3 regions of the Erwinia sp. AC075 genome follow, and region 3 is predicted to be linked to each of the others. Evidence: riboswitches for the same ligand, from Rfam matches in the RefSeq annotation. Region 3 holds a riboswitch; each other region holds the start of a gene.
The links. A riboswitch is a leader RNA that binds a small molecule or an ion and turns the genes downstream of it on or off. The one in region 3 is predicted to bind thiamine pyrophosphate.
Positions count from the first base shown of each region.

Region 1: another riboswitch for thiamine pyrophosphate. It lies ahead of thiM (hydroxyethylthiazole kinase); the one in region 3 lies ahead of thiB (thiamine ABC transporter substrate binding subunit).
Region 2: another riboswitch for thiamine pyrophosphate. It lies ahead of tenA (thiaminase II); the one in region 3 lies ahead of thiB (thiamine ABC transporter substrate binding subunit).

Region 1 is NZ_CEEDEU010000001.1:471,299-476,189, reverse strand. It holds partial or broken gene AC0IXH_RS02225 (class I fructose-bisphosphate aldolase) at 1-771, opposite strand, end outside; gene thiD (bifunctional hydroxymethylpyrimidine kinase/phosphomethylpyrimidine kinase) at 777-1,577, opposite strand; gene thiM (hydroxyethylthiazole kinase) at 1,574-2,359, opposite strand; TPP riboswitch at 2,395-2,497, opposite strand; gene AC0IXH_RS02210 (potassium transporter Kup) at 2,579-4,456, opposite strand; gene AC0IXH_RS02205 (hypothetical protein) at 4,607-4,852, shown strand; gene AC0IXH_RS02200 (GNAT family N-acetyltransferase) at 4,880-4,891, shown strand, end outside.
Region 2 is NZ_CEEDEU010000001.1:723,120-728,010, forward strand. It holds gene AC0IXH_RS03335 (ABC transporter substrate-binding protein) at 1-542, opposite strand, end outside; gene AC0IXH_RS03340 (ABC transporter permease) at 568-1,335, opposite strand; gene AC0IXH_RS03345 (ABC transporter ATP-binding protein) at 1,332-2,081, opposite strand; gene tenA (thiaminase II) at 2,078-2,773, opposite strand; TPP riboswitch at 2,839-2,943, opposite strand; gene AC0IXH_RS03355 (TonB-dependent receptor) at 3,062-4,336, opposite strand; gene AC0IXH_RS03360 (FAD-binding oxidoreductase) at 4,489-4,891, opposite strand, start outside.
Region 3 is NZ_CEEDEU010000001.1:2,910,347-2,915,237, forward strand. It holds gene leuD (3-isopropylmalate dehydratase small subunit) at 1-449, shown strand, start outside; gene AC0IXH_RS13860 (sugar efflux transporter) at 488-1,666, opposite strand; gene sgrR (HTH-type transcriptional regulator SgrR) at 1,912-3,573, shown strand; TPP riboswitch at 3,609-3,715, shown strand; gene thiB (thiamine ABC transporter substrate binding subunit) at 3,757-4,743, shown strand; gene thiP (thiamine/thiamine pyrophosphate ABC transporter permease ThiP) at 4,719-4,891, shown strand, end outside.

The DNA.
Region 1 (4,891 bases), 2.4 Mb from region 3:
ATCCTTCATCGATTTCTTAAAGGCTTTACGGCCCAAAATCAGCCCCATACCGCCCGCACGCTTGTTGATCACCGCGGTGCGCACTGACTCGGCGGTATCGGTTTCACCTGCCGCTGCGCCACCCGAGTTAATTAACCCGGCACGGCCCATATAGCAGTTTGCCAGCTGGTAACGCACCAAATCGATCGGGTTGTCGCTGGTTAATTTGCTGTAAACGCGCTCGTCGGTTGAGCCGAACTTCACCGCGTTATACCCACCATTGTTTTCCGCCATCTTCTGCTTGACGATATCGGCACCGATGGTGGCCGCCAGATGGTTAGCCTGACCGGTCAGATCCGCGCTGGCATGGTAATCCACACCCTCTTTCTTGAAGTCATTGTTACGCAGGTAGGCCCACAGTACGGTGACCATACCCAGCTCATGAGCGCGCTCAAAGGCGACGGAGATTTCTTCCAGCTGACGACGCGACTGTTCAGAACCGAAATAGATGGTGGCGCCCACGGCAACCGCCCCTAAGTTAAAGGCCTGATCGACGCTGGCATACAGGGTCTGATCGTATTGCGTGGGATAGCTGAGGGTTTCGTTATGGTTCAGTTTGACCATAAACGGAATGCGGTGCGCATAACGGCGCGACACCGAGGCCAGCACGCCATAAGTGGAGGCCACGCAGTTACAGCCCGACTCGATGGCCAGCTCGACGATGTTCTTTGGATCGAAATAGAGTGGATTGGCAGCAAATGACGCGCCCGCCGAGTGCTCGACGCCCTGATCGTCCGCTACCACCAGCGATGAAAATGGTGCACCGGGCCGATGCCCTTGCCGACTTCCAGCGAATCGGCCTGCTCCAGCGCGCCCTGTAACCAGCCCTTGGCGTCCTGCACCGTCGACACCCAGTTATCATGCCGGGGTCGCAGCGCGGCCAGCGCAGCGGAAAGCGTACAGCCGGTGCCATGGGTATGCTTTGTTGGCACGCGCGGCGCGGTAAAACGCTGCTCCAGCTGGCGGCTGAACAGCCAGTCCGGGCTTTCGGCATCGCTCAGATGTCCGCCTTTCATCAGCACCGCCTGGCAACCCAGCGCTAACAGCGCCCTTCCCTGTCGCCGCATCTCATCTTCGTTAGTGGCAACCGGACACTCCAGCAGCGCCGCCGCTTCCGGCAGATTTGGCGTGATCAGTGAAACGTGCGGCAACAGGCACTCACGCAGCGTGGCAACCGCCGTCGGCGAAAGCAGCGGATCGCCACTTTTCGCCAGCATCACCGTATCCAGCACAATCCACGGCACGGACGAGGCCTTCAGTCCTTCAGCCACCACCTTGACGATATCGCTGCTGGCTAACATGCCGATTTTTACGCTGTCGATGCGCACGTCGCTCAGCACGGAATGTAATTGTGCCGCGACAAAGTCGGGCTCAATGCGGTAAACCGACAGCACGCCACAGGTATTCTGCGCCACCAGCGCGGTGATCACGGTGGTGCCATAGGCACCCAGCGCCGAGAAGGTTTTCAGATCGGCCTGAATGCCCGCGCCACCGCTGGGATCGGTTCCGGCAATGCTCAGTGCGTTGATGCGCTTCATCCCTGAACCTCCAGAGTGAACAGCTCGTCGAGGAACAGCGCAACAAAACTGCCGGGACCCGCTGCCGCCATCGCCGCGCGTTCGCCTGCCAGGCTCATTATCCGGCAGGCGCTGGCAACGTGCGTTAACCGGTCGCCAGGCAGCGCGGCAAATCCGGCCACCACCGCCGACAACGCGCAGCCGGTGCCGACCACGCGGGTCATCAACGGCGAACCGCCAGCCACAGCCAGCACCCGTTGGCCATCGGTGACGTAATCCGTTTCCCCGGTGACCGCAACGATAGCGCCGGTGGTGCTGGCCAGCAGACGAGCGGCGTCCAGCGCCAGCGCCGAGTCATGCAGGCTGTCGACGCCGCGCCCGGAGGTTGCCTGGCGCGCCAGCGCCATGATTTCCGAGGCGTTGCCGCGAATAGCCGCAGGACGGTGTTCCAGCAGCTGCTGACAGAATTCAGTGCGGAAGGTCAATGCGCCGACGGCAACCGGATCCAGCGTCCAGGCACGCTGCGCCTTTCCGGCCGCGTGCACAGCGGCCAGCATCGCTGTACTGCGGGAATGGGTGAGCGTGCCGACGTTGACCAGCACGGCATCGGCAATGGCGCTGAACTGCGCGGCTTCGTCGGGATCAATCACCATCGCCGGCGATGCGCCCAGCGCCAGCAACACGTTGGCAGTAAAAGTCTGCACCACATCGTTGGTCAGGCAGTGAATTAACGGCGATTTTTCACGGAAGAGGTGGAGCGACGCCACGGCATCCGCCGCGACAAAGGTATGAGGTTGGTTCATGGTACAACTCCCAACCGGCGATCAAGAAGGCGATGCGGTCAGGCATCTGACTTCCCTCCGCTGGCATTATCCAGTTCAGGTTCGACGGGTTTTTCTCAGCCCTTTCTTTGGAAAGAAACGGCACCCCGAGTCATTTACTACGTGCTTTCAGCCGCCAGATTACGGGATGGCGCTTTTCTTTACCATCCCCCAGGCGTTAATCAGATCAACATTCCACCGCTACACCGGGATGCGGCGACCGATCTCCACCACACGGTCACTGGGCAGGTAGTAGTAGTCGGTCACATGCATGCCATTGCGCGCCATCCAGCTGAAAATCACGCGCTGCCAGGCCGGCAGGCCGCCGCTACCTTCGCGTGGGATGATGTTTTCATGGCCCAGATAATAGGTGACATGCTCGGTATCCAGCTCGCAGTTATCCAGTTGCGGATAGCGTAACAGTGCAGGGATGTTGGGCCGCTCCATAAAGCCATACACCGCCAGCGCGTGCCAGAAGCCCGGCGCAAGCTGGGTGACGGTTAAGCGCTCGTCGGCATTGATGCGCGGAACGTTGTCGATAGCGATCGTCAGCGACAGCACGTGCCCATGCAGTGAGCCGTTTCGCTTCACCTGCCACTGCATCACCGGCGGCGTGCCCTCTTTCTCCCGCGTCAGAAACACCGCCGTGCCCGGTACTCTGGGTATGGCTTTTTCTTCCAGCATGGCCAGGAAGTCGTCCACCGGAATAAATTTTTCGTGCACCGCCCTGCTCGCCGCTTCCACGCCGCGGTGCCAGAGCAGCATTACGCCGTACACGACCAGCGCCAGGATCAGCGGCATATAGCCACCCTCGAACACCTTACTCATATTGGCGACCAGGAAGCACAGGTCGATGACAAAGAACACGCCGGCAATCAGCAGGCTGGTGAGCCGGTTCCAGCGCCACACCTCATGCATCGCAACATACAACAGCCCGGAGGTCATGATCATCGTCAGCGACACGGCGATGCCATAGGCTGCTGCCAGCTTGTCGGAAGATTTGAAGAACACCGCGAGAAAGATGGTCACCACCATCAGCAACCAGTTAATCGCCCCGATATAGATTTGCCCGTAGCTCTCTTCGGTAGTCTGTTTAACCCGCAGCCTCGGCAGCCAGCCTAGCTGAATTGCCTGACGGGTCATGGAAAACGCACCGCTGATAATCGCCTGACTGGCAATGATGGTGGCGAGAGTGGCGAGGATCACCAGCGGGATTTGTAATACCGGCGGGCAAAGCCGGAAGAAGATATTTTGCGTCACGTCAGCACCTGAAAGCAGTAACGCTGCCTGTCCGGCGTAGTTGAGCAGCAGGCTGGGAAAGACGATAGCAAACCAGGCCAGCCAGATCGGCTTTTTGCCAAAATGGCCCATATCGGCATACAGCGCTTCCGCACCGGTGACGCAAAGGAATACGCCGCCGAGCACCAGAAAGCTGACGATGCCGTTGGAGAAGAGAAAGTCGATACCGTACATCGGGTTGAGCGCCACCAGCACCGCAGGATGCTGCACAATCCCCCAGATGCCCAGGCCGGCGATAACCGCGAACCACAGCGCCATAATCGGACCAAAGACTTTGCCAATCTTCGCCGTGCCCAGCGGTTGAATGGCAAACAGCGCCAGCAGGATCACCACCGCGCCAGGCAGGATCCAGGGTTGTGATTCCGGCAGGATGATGGTCAGCCCTTCAAGGGCAGAGAGTACCGAGATCGCTGGCGTGATCGCACCGTCGCCATAGATCAGCGCCGCACCAAAAAGCCCGGCAAACAGCACCAGCGGTCGCCGTTTATCCTTTCGTACTAATAGCGACATCAGCGCCAGAATGCCGCCTTCGCCATGGTTATCGATGCGCATCGCAAACAGGGCATACTTTACCGAGGTGATCATCACCATGGTCCAGAACAGCAGCGACAGCAGCCCGAGGATCACCTCCGGCGTGGGTCCTTCGCCCGACAAAGAGAGCACGGTTTTTAAGGTATACAGCGGGCTGGTGCCGATATCGCCAAATACCACCCCCAGCGCGCCGGCGGCAAGTACCGGCAGGCTAAGCGTATTTTCTTGTGTGTCCTGACTGGCGGTCATTGCGCCTTCCTTATGAAACCCCAATCTCTTTACACTGGCCTGGAGATGGGAAAGCGTCAACTTCGCCCAAGGACTCTTTTGGCTAACGGCCAACAATACGCTACTCTTGGGCATCATCCCGTCCTGAGCCGAGACAATACGCAACGCATTATGACCAGACCGCTTAATGAACAGTACGGCATCAGCGTGGCAGCGCTGAAGATGCTGCAATACCTGAAACAGATTTCACGCGGGGATCGGGGGTTTTCTATCCTCGACACCACGCTTAACCACCGTTGCAACGTGACGCCACCGGATAATTTTAAGGTGCTTGATGAGCTGTTTGAGGCCGGAAAAATTGACTACGACTATCGCGGCACCGGGCTTGATGGCGAACGGCATGTCAAGCCGGTCTGATAATCCCCGCGCGCGCCGGAGCCAGTCGTGAACGTTCGT
Region 2 (4,891 bases), 2.2 Mb from region 3:
TTGCGATAGCCGCCTATCACCGCATCGACCTGGCCCGCCATCAGCGCGCTGTTGAGCTGGAAATTGACGTTGACCATCTTCACCTGATCCAGACTGACCTTTTCATGGTTGAGCATGGTGCCCAGCGTCGCCTGTTCAATACCGCTGACCGAGTAGCCAATTTTTTTGCCCTTCAGTCCGGCCGGCGAGGTGATGCTTTTATCCAGCGTCATCACCGTATTTAACGGCGAGTTAATCAGCGTGCCGACGCGCATCAGCGGTAAGCCCTGATCGGCAAAGAAATGCAGCTGTGGCTGATAGGTGATCGCCAGGTCGGCCTGTTTGGCTGCCACCAGCCGTGGCGGCAATGCCGGATCGGAAGGCGGCACAATCTTCACCTCCAGCCCTTGTTCCTTAAACGCGCCGATCTGTTCCGCGACCATGATCGGCGCGTGATCGGGGTTGATATACCAGTCCAGCACCAGCGTCAGCTTGTCGTTGGCGCTGGCGGCGTGGGCACAGGCGGCAGTCAGCAGCAGGCCGCAGAGGGTTTTCTTAAACATGTGTTTCCCTTGAGTGAGGTATCGATCAGTCATTTTCCGGTGCCCAGCGGATCAGGCGACGCAGTGCACTGTCCACCGCCAGCCACAGCAGCAGAGTCATCAGCACCAGAATAAAAAGTGCCGCAAAGCAGAGTTCGGTTTGCATCCGCGCATTGGCGTTCAGCATCACGTAGCCCAGACCTTCGCCTGCGCCGACCCATTCGCCGATGATGGCGCCAATCGGTGCCACCGCCGCCGCCATCCTCAGCCCGGAGCCAAACGCAGGCAGCGCCGCCATCAGCCGCACATGGCGTAATAACGCCCAGCGGGATGCGCCCATGGTGCGGGCGAGGTCGAGAAGATCGTTATTGACCCGGCGCAACCCGTCGAAGAAAGCCGAGGTGACCGGGAAGAAAATCACCAGCACCGCCATCGCCACCTTGGCGCTGATGCCGAAGCCGAACCACAGCACCAGCAAGGGTGCCAGCGCAAAAACCGGTATGGCCTGGCTGGTCAGCACCAGCGGCATCAGCCAGCGCTGTAAGCGGGGGGAGAACATCATGCACAGCGCAAGGATGGCGCCGAGCAACACGCCGGCGACCAGCCCGCTGACGATTTCCGCCGCGGTCACCAGCGTGTGCGCCGCCAGATACGCGCGGCTGGTCCACAGGACGTCGGCAACCGACATCGGTGTGGGCAGCAGGAAGGCAGGAACGCCGCTGCGGGTGATTGCCCACCAGACGGTAATCAGGCCGATAAACACCGTCAGGCCACGCCGCCAGCGGCCAAAGGCCGATTCTTTTACGGATATCATCCTGCCGCCCGGGTCAGCTGTTGCAATAATTCACCCTGGCTCTGCAACAGATGCCGATCGTCAGGGGCCCGTGGCGGCAGTCCGGCAATCTGATGCGAATCATCAATCCCGGCCGCAGACAGCACCAACAGCTGGTGGCTAAGGCGGCAGGCCTCCAGCGGATCGTGGGTGATCAGTAACACCGTGTGGCCGGTCAGTAACGTCGAGGCCAGGGTCTGGATACTGGTGCGGGTAATGGCGTCCAGCGCTGAAAAAGGCTCGTCCATCAGCACCATCGGCTGACGCTGATAAAGCGTGCGGGCCAGCGCGGCTCGCTGCCGCATACCGCCGGACAGCCCGGCAGGCAGGCTGTCGCCATAGCCGCTGAGCCCGACGCGCGCCGTCAGCTCGTCAGCCCATTCGCGGTCGGGCTTCTCGCCACGCAGGCGTGAGGCGAGGCTGATATTCTCGCGGACGGTTAGCCACGGATAGAGCAGATCTTTCTGCCCCATATAGGCCACGCGTCCCTGCACCGGCAGGCCATCGCTGCCCGTGACCGTGCCTGCCGTCGGCTGCGCCAGCCCGGCTATGATCTTCAGCAGGCTGGTTTTGCCGACGCCGCTGGCTCCCAGCATCGCGGCAAACTGACCGCCGGTGATATCGACATTCAGCCGTTCAAACACCGTCCGTGCGCCGTAGCGCAGGGTCAGATCGCGCACCTCAATCCCCGGCGGGATCACGCCGCGGGCAATGTCATGACTGTTCATACCACGTTGCTCAGGCTGGCATTGAGGCCCATCTGCCAGAAGGCACTTTCCAGCCGGGTGGCGGTGGTGAAGATGGTTGAAAGCTCCGGCAGACGACTTTGTGCGCCGCGCTGAACCCCAACCGTTTCCAGTAGATCTATCGCCCGCTGAACGCTGGCCAGATAGTTTTCGTCGCCGTAGTTGGCGATCCACGAGCGGTAGGGATTGCCTTCGGTGACGGTGGTGGGATTGTGCAGCAAGCCGAGGCCTATTTCGGCATAGCCCGCGACGCAGGGAAGCAGTGCGGCCAGCAGATCCAGCGCATCGCCGGACTGGCCGATATCCAGCACATAGCGGGTGTAGTTGAGGGTTTCGGGCGCTTCCTGTTCATTGCGCATCTGGCTTTCGCTGATGCCCCACTGCGTGCAGTAACCGACATGCAGCGGCAGCTCGGCGACGATGGCGTTCAGCGAGGCGGTGGCGGCACGCATTTCTGGCAAGGTTCGGAACTTGCTGACCAGCAGGGCATAGGCGCGGGCGAAATGGATCAGGAACAGGTAGTCCTGGGTCAGATAACGCCGAAACGCGCTTTCAGGCAGCGTGCCCTGGGCCAACTGCTGAAGAAAAGGGTGGTTAACGTAGTGCTGCCAGTCAGCCGCGGCTTGCTGGCGAAGCTGGCCATAAAGACCACGGGAAAACATGTTGTCAGACATGGGACCTCCAAAAGTGAGTGGAGATCCGGGCGTGCAGAGGTATGAACAGGCAACGATCGAAAGTGGTGCTATTGCCAACCCGTCCCTTCGCTGGCATGACCCAGATCAGGTTCAAAGGGTCCGGCTAACGTCGCCATCTCAGCCCATAAAGGACACCCCTCGGAGAGGCTTGTTATACGATATTTACTTTTTGATTACAATCGATGGCTGGCAGCCGAGTTGGCGTCATAATGAAAAACGGCCTTCTTGCGAAAGCCGTTGTTTAAGCGCCACTAAGCCTGTTTTGGCTTAGAAATCATATTCTAACGCTAAGCGGTTCTGCCAGAAGTTCTTGTCAGAGGTCGAGGTGGTTTGCACGCCGACAAAGTCGGTCAGGCTCAGCCCTTTCAGCACGCCATCAAAGCTGTAGGTGCCGTAAATCAGGTACTCCGACTGATTGCTGCTGGACGCGCCGGCGCTGGCGGTCAAATCCATAAACGAGTAGCGGCTGCCGAGGGAAATATTGCTGTTGGCGGTCCAGTTCAGATCGGTGGAGTAGGCGTTGCCGCTCCCCAAATCCTGGGTACTGGTGAAGAACGGTTGGGCAAAATACTGGCCGGACGAGGTGTTATGGGCATAAGGCGTCACCAGCGCGCCGTTGCCATAGGCATTCTCACTGGCGGCGATATGGTCCCAGTTCAGTGACCAGCGCAATGACGGCACAAAATTCATCGCATACTGCGCGCCGTAGCTGGTGCTGTTTACTTCGCCCGCCAGCGCGTCGCCCTGACTCAGGCCGCGAATAAACTGCACGCCAATTTTGGGCTGCAACGGATTTTCCGACCACGACAGGAAGCTGTCGGCGTAAACCATCTTGGTGTAGTTATTGTATTCTTCGTACCACAGCTGGCCGGTCAGCTTTTTATCATCCAGCTTCAGGGCACGTCCGCCGCCGATGCCCCACATGCCGTTAGTGCGGCCATCGGCATCGGTGTAAGCGGTGGTGTCGAGAAACTGATCGTCACCCCAGGGTTTATAGCGGGTAATTTTGGTGGCGTGCAGGAAGTTGTCGCTGTCGCCATAATTGGCGTCCACACCCCGGAACAGGATCGGGGTGATGCGCCAGTCGTAGTCGCCGATAAACGGGATATTGATACGCTGGTCACCGGCGGTGATGCGGAAGTCCTGATAGTGCCAGCTCAGATAGGCTTCGCCGACGCCGGTCTCGTTTGGCCCCAGTTCACCGATCAGGTGGTCATCGTTATGCGAGATGCCGCGTTGCAAAATGCCGCTGACGCCAAGGCTCAGGCCATAATATTCCGCCGTGGCATACTTCACGCTGCCGCCGTAACTGACGGTGTCCTGAGAGTAGCCCGGCGAGAAATAGGCGTTGTGGGTGGAATAATAAAGGCTGCGCAGGCTGCCATGGACCGAGCCGCAGGTAAACATTTCGGTCAGTGAATCGGCGACGCCGGCATCACAATCCGAAACCGGTGCCGCGGCCAGCGCGTTACCCATTAATAAAGCCTGAGAGACGACGAGTGCACCCAACTTTAGCGCAAAGTTGACCTTCTTTGTTTTCATCAATAGCTTCCTGTCAAAAATTGAAAATGATCTGCCCGCAGCAAAATTTGCTGAGTAATTGTTTTTTGGTATCCCGTAAAACCGTCCAGTGGCGAGCGCGTTATTTTAGCTGCGTGCTTTATTTACTCACTGTAATTAATTTCATGCTGATTTCATTTATTCAGTGACAGCGGATCGCTTGGTAATTCCAGCGTGTCGCGCACGTCCCAACCCTGCAGCTTTCCTGGGTTGAGCAGTCCTGCCGGGTCCAGCGCCTTTTTAACTGAGACCACCTCGGCCTTAATTTCCCCTTGCTTACCTTCTTCAATGGTAAAGACATGCGGATTGTTTATTTTTACATCATGATCGCGGAATATCTGCATTATTTCGTTCAATCTTTCTTCACTGGAATAGCGAATTAATTGTAATCCGCTGGCAGTGATATTGCTATCGTTGTCACGCAGGAATTCAATGTGGGAAATAACTTCATCGCCGAACAATTCCGCCATCGCAATAATTTGTTGGCGATAGGTGGAATAATTGAACGCCGTCTGCAAATAGGTCAGGGTGCTGTCC
Region 3 (4,891 bases):
AAGGCCAGATCCCCAACCCGGATTTCGTGTTGAACAAGCCCGCGTTTCGTGGTGCCAGCATTATGCTGACGCGGGAAAACTTTGGCTGCGGCTCCTCCCGTGAGCATGCGCCCTGGGCACTGACTGACTACGGTATTCAGGCGATTGTCGGCAGCGATTTTGCCGATATCTTTGCCAATAATTCGTTTAACAATCAGCTGCTGCTGGTGTCGTTGAGCGAGGAAGAGGTAGACACGCTGTTCCAGCTGGTTGCCGCACAGCCGGGCGTGGAAATCACCGTCGATCTGGAAAAGCAGGAGGTCATCGCCGATGGTAAGCACTACGCGTTCAGCATCGACAGCTTCCGCCGACACTGCCTGATCAACGGGCTGGATAACATTGGCCTGACGCTACAACATGACGCCGACATTACGGCGTATGAGAAAACCCAGCCGGCCTTTCTGCGTTAGTGACCCTACGGGCGGAAGAACTTCCGCCCGAACGTCCCTCAGACATCCTTCACTTTGGCCGACATCACCAGCGCCCCAATCGACAGTACCAACGCCGCCCAGTACACCGAATAATGGCCAAAGGTTTCCGCCAGCGCGCCCTGAATCACGCCCGCCAGAATCACCCCCGTCGAAATACTGTTGGTAAATAATGTGGTCGCCGCACCGGGCCTTCCCGGCATCAGATCCTGGAAATAGAGCATGCCGATCCCGGCGACAATACCAATAAAGATGGCATTAAAGATCTGCAACGCCATCAGCGCCGCTTTGTCGTGGAACACCACCAGCCCCAGATAGAATATCGCCCCGGACGCCACCGCAAACAGCATCATTTTGCGCTTGCCGAAGCGCTTCACATAATGGCCGGCCAGCAGCATCGCCGGGATTTCCAGCCCGGCCGCCACGCCCATCAGCAATCCAGCCAGCTTATCCGGCAACCCCAACACGCTGCTGATATACAGCGGCATATCAATGATATACATGGTATTGCAGGTCCACATCAGCAATGAAGCCATAAACAGCAGCCGCACATCTTTATTCTTCCACGCGCTGATTTGGGTGATCACCACTTCAGGCGGTTGTTCAACGCGCGGCACCGACGGCAGCGCAAACCAGATTAGCGCCACACAGACCACAAACAGTCCGGCGGCAATCAAAAACATGGTGGTGAAGCCGTAATTCAGCGCCAGCGCAAAGGACAACGGCGGCCCGACTACCCAGGCCAGTGACAGTTGGGCACGCATCACCGAACTGAACATCACCACCTCTCTGGCCGAGCTGTCAGCATATTCGCGGGCAAGGGCAAAGATTTGCGGCATCGACACGCTGGCCAGCGCGGAGAGCAGCACGCCAAAGGTAATCAGCGTCAGATAATCACGGTTGAAGGCAAAGATCAGCGCGTTGCCAATCGCCATCACGCAGCAAAACAGGATCAGCATGCGGCGGTCGCCCCGGTTGTCCGAGCGCTTTGCCAGCAGAATGCTCACCGCAATGCCGGCTATCGCATTGATGGTGTAAAACAGCCCGACCCAGAACGGGCGAACGGCCACTTCACGGGTCAGAAACAGGCTAAGCGTCGGAGCCTGAAGCGCACCCGCCACGCCCACCATAAACGACACGGCCATAAAGGCGACGTAAACAGGATTGATACGGCGACGGCGCGTGAGGAGCGATTTCATAGCTGATCCTTCAAAAAAAGTCGCCACAAATGTGAGTCGACAAACAGCAAGCATAGAAGAAAACATGGAGCAGCGAAAAAAGCCAGCAAGGTATTAACCCGGCTGGCTGGTGAAAGGCACCATACTCAGAATCATCAATGTCAGAGCGCATTCGAAGAATGTCTCCCGCTCTTTCATCTGCGGGCATTATCGTCCTAATATAAGGAAGAAAAAACAGACTGCTTTCTGATAAGGGTTCCTCTTTTATGTCTTCTGCCCGCTTACAACAACAGTTTATCCGCCTGTGGCAGTGCTGCGAAGGCCAGCCGCAGGAGACCACGCTCAACGATCTGGCGGTACAACTGAGCTGCTCCCGCCGGCATATGCGCAATCTGCTGAACGCGATGCAGGAACAGGGCTGGCTGAACTGGCAGGCTGAAGCCGGGCGCGGAAAACGTTCAAAGCTTAGCTTCCATTACACCGGGCTGGCATTGCAACAGCAGCGGGCGGAAGAGTTGCTGGAGAACGATCGCATCGACCAACTGGTGCAGCTGGTGGGCGATAAAAACGCGGTCAGACAGATGCTGATCTCGCATCTTGGCCGCAGTTTCCGCCAGGGGAAACATATCCTGCGGGTGATGTACTATCGCTCGTTACTGAATCTGTTACCCGGTACGCCGCTGCGTCGTTCTGAAACCCACCTTGCCCGTCAGATTTTTAGCAGCCTGACGCGGATAAATGAGGAAAATGGGGAAATCGAAGCCGATATTGCCCACCACTGGCAGCAGCTTTCTCCGCTGCACTGGCGGTTTTATCTGCGCCCGGCGATCCACTTTCATCATGGCCGGGAGCTGGAGATGGCCGACATAATCAGCACCCTTGAGCGACTGAAGCCCCAACGCCTTTATGCCCATTTCGATCGCATTGAGTCCTCGGCGCCCTGGACGCTGGATATTCATCTGCATCAGCCCGACAACTGGCTTCCCTGGCTGCTGGGCAGCGTCAGCACCATGATCCTGCCAAAAGAGTGGCCATTCCTCGCGGACTTCGCCCGTCAGCCGATTGGCACCGGCCCGTATGCGGTGGTGCGCAATCAGACCACCCAACTGAGGATCCAGGCGTTTGATGACTATTTTGGTTACCGCGCGCTGATTGATGAAGTGAATATCTGGGTGCTGCCGGAAATCAGTGATGAGCTGGTTTATGCCGGGGTTAAGCTGGAAGGCAAAGGGCTGGAAGAAAAATCGGAAGAGAGTCGTCTGGAAGAAGGCTGCTATTTCCTGCTGTTTGACCAGCGATCCGAACAGGGTCGCGATGAACACATCCGTCGCTGGGTCAGCACGCTGTTCAACCCAATCGCCCTGCTGAACCATGCCGGTATTGGCTATCAACGCTACTGGTTCCCGGCTTATGGCCTGCTGCCGCGCTGGCATCATCGCCGCGATATGGCTGCCAGCCAGAAGCCCGACGGGCTGACCACCCTGACGCTGACCTGGTATAACGATCACGTCGAGCATCAGGGCATCGCCAATGCGTTACGGCCAATCCTCGCCGAACAGGGCGTGGAGTTGATCACCCAACAGGTCGATTATGACGTCTGGCACCGTGGCGAAGCCGAAAGCGATATCTGGCTCGGCAGCGCCAACTTCACCCTGCCGCTGGAATTTTCCGTGTTTGCGCTGCTGTACGAAATCCCGCTGGTGCATCATTGCGTGACGCTGGACTGGGAAAAGGATGCGCAACGCTGGCGCGAACAGAAGCTGCCGCTGGCCGACTGGGGCAAGCAGTTGATCAACACCTGGACGCTGCATCCGCTGTTCCATCACTGGCTGCTGCTGGAAGGTCAACGCAGTATGCGCGGAGTCAGAATGAATATGCTGGGCTGGTTTGATTTTAAATCCGCCTGGTTCGCCCCTGACGACGCATGATGCTTTCGTTACCCAGCGGAAATCACTAGAATAGGCCGTTCTCAACGGGGTGCGTTCGCGGTGTTTCACTGCCAGCGCTGAGACAAACCCGTCGAACCTGATCCGGATAATGCCGGCGTAGGGATTTGAGACTCTCCAGATTGCTCAGATCCTTTGCGACACCTAACTTTCAAGGAACGCAAAGTGTTAAAAAAAGTTCTGCCTTTACTGATCCTCAGCACCTTCCCGGCCTTCGCGGCTAAACCCGTCCTGACTGTTTATACCTACGACTCATTTTCCGCTGACTGGGGGCCGGGTCCTGCCATCAAAAAGGCGTTTGAAGCAGACTGCGGCTGCGAGCTGAAATACGTGGCGCTGGAAGACGGCGTCTCGCTGCTTAACCGTCTGCGGATGGAAGGCAAAAACAGCAAGGCGGACGTGGTGCTGGGCCTCGATAACAATCTGCTGGATGCGGCAGAGAAAACCGGCCTGTTCGCACCAGGCCAGGTGGACACCAGCAAGGTCACCGTTCCGGGTGGCTGGAACGATAAGACCTTTGTGCCGTATGACTACGGCTGGTTCGCCTTTGTGTACGATAAAACCAAGCTGCAAAATCCGCCCACCAGCCTGAAAGAGTTGGTCAACAGCGATAAACCGTTGAAGATTATTTATGAAGATCCCCGCACCAGCACCCCGGGCCTCGGCCTGCTGTTGTGGATGCAGAAAGTGTTCGGCGATAAGGCACCGGAAGCCTGGCAGAAGCTGGCGAAGAAAACCGTCACCGTCACCAAAGGCTGGAGCGAAGCTTACGGGCTGTTCCTCAAGGGTGAAGGCGATATGGTGCTGAGCTACACCACCTCTCCGGCTTACCACCTGATTGAAGAGAAGAAATCGCAGTATGCCGCCGCCAATTTCAGCGAAGGTCACTACCTGCAGGTAGAAGTGGCCGGGCAGCTGAAAAGCAGCAAACAGCCGGAACTGGCGCAGAAATTCATGAAATTTATGCTGGATAAACCGTTCCAGGACAGCATCCCAACCGGCAACTGGATGTATCCGGTGGTGAAAAGCACCTTGCCTGCCGGTTTCGATACCCTGACCGTCCCGTCCAACTCGCTGCAATACACGCCACAGGAAGTCGCCAGCCAACGTAGCCAATGGATCAGTGCATGGCAACGCGCCGTCAGCCGCTGAGTGCTGGCCCGTTAGTGCCCGGTGCGCTGGCGGCGACGCTGCTGGTCGCCGTGGCCCTGACCGCATTCAGCGCGCTATGGCTGAGTGCGCCGGCGGTCCACTGGCGGGATCTCTGGCAGGATGACTATCTCTGGCACGTCCTGCGCTT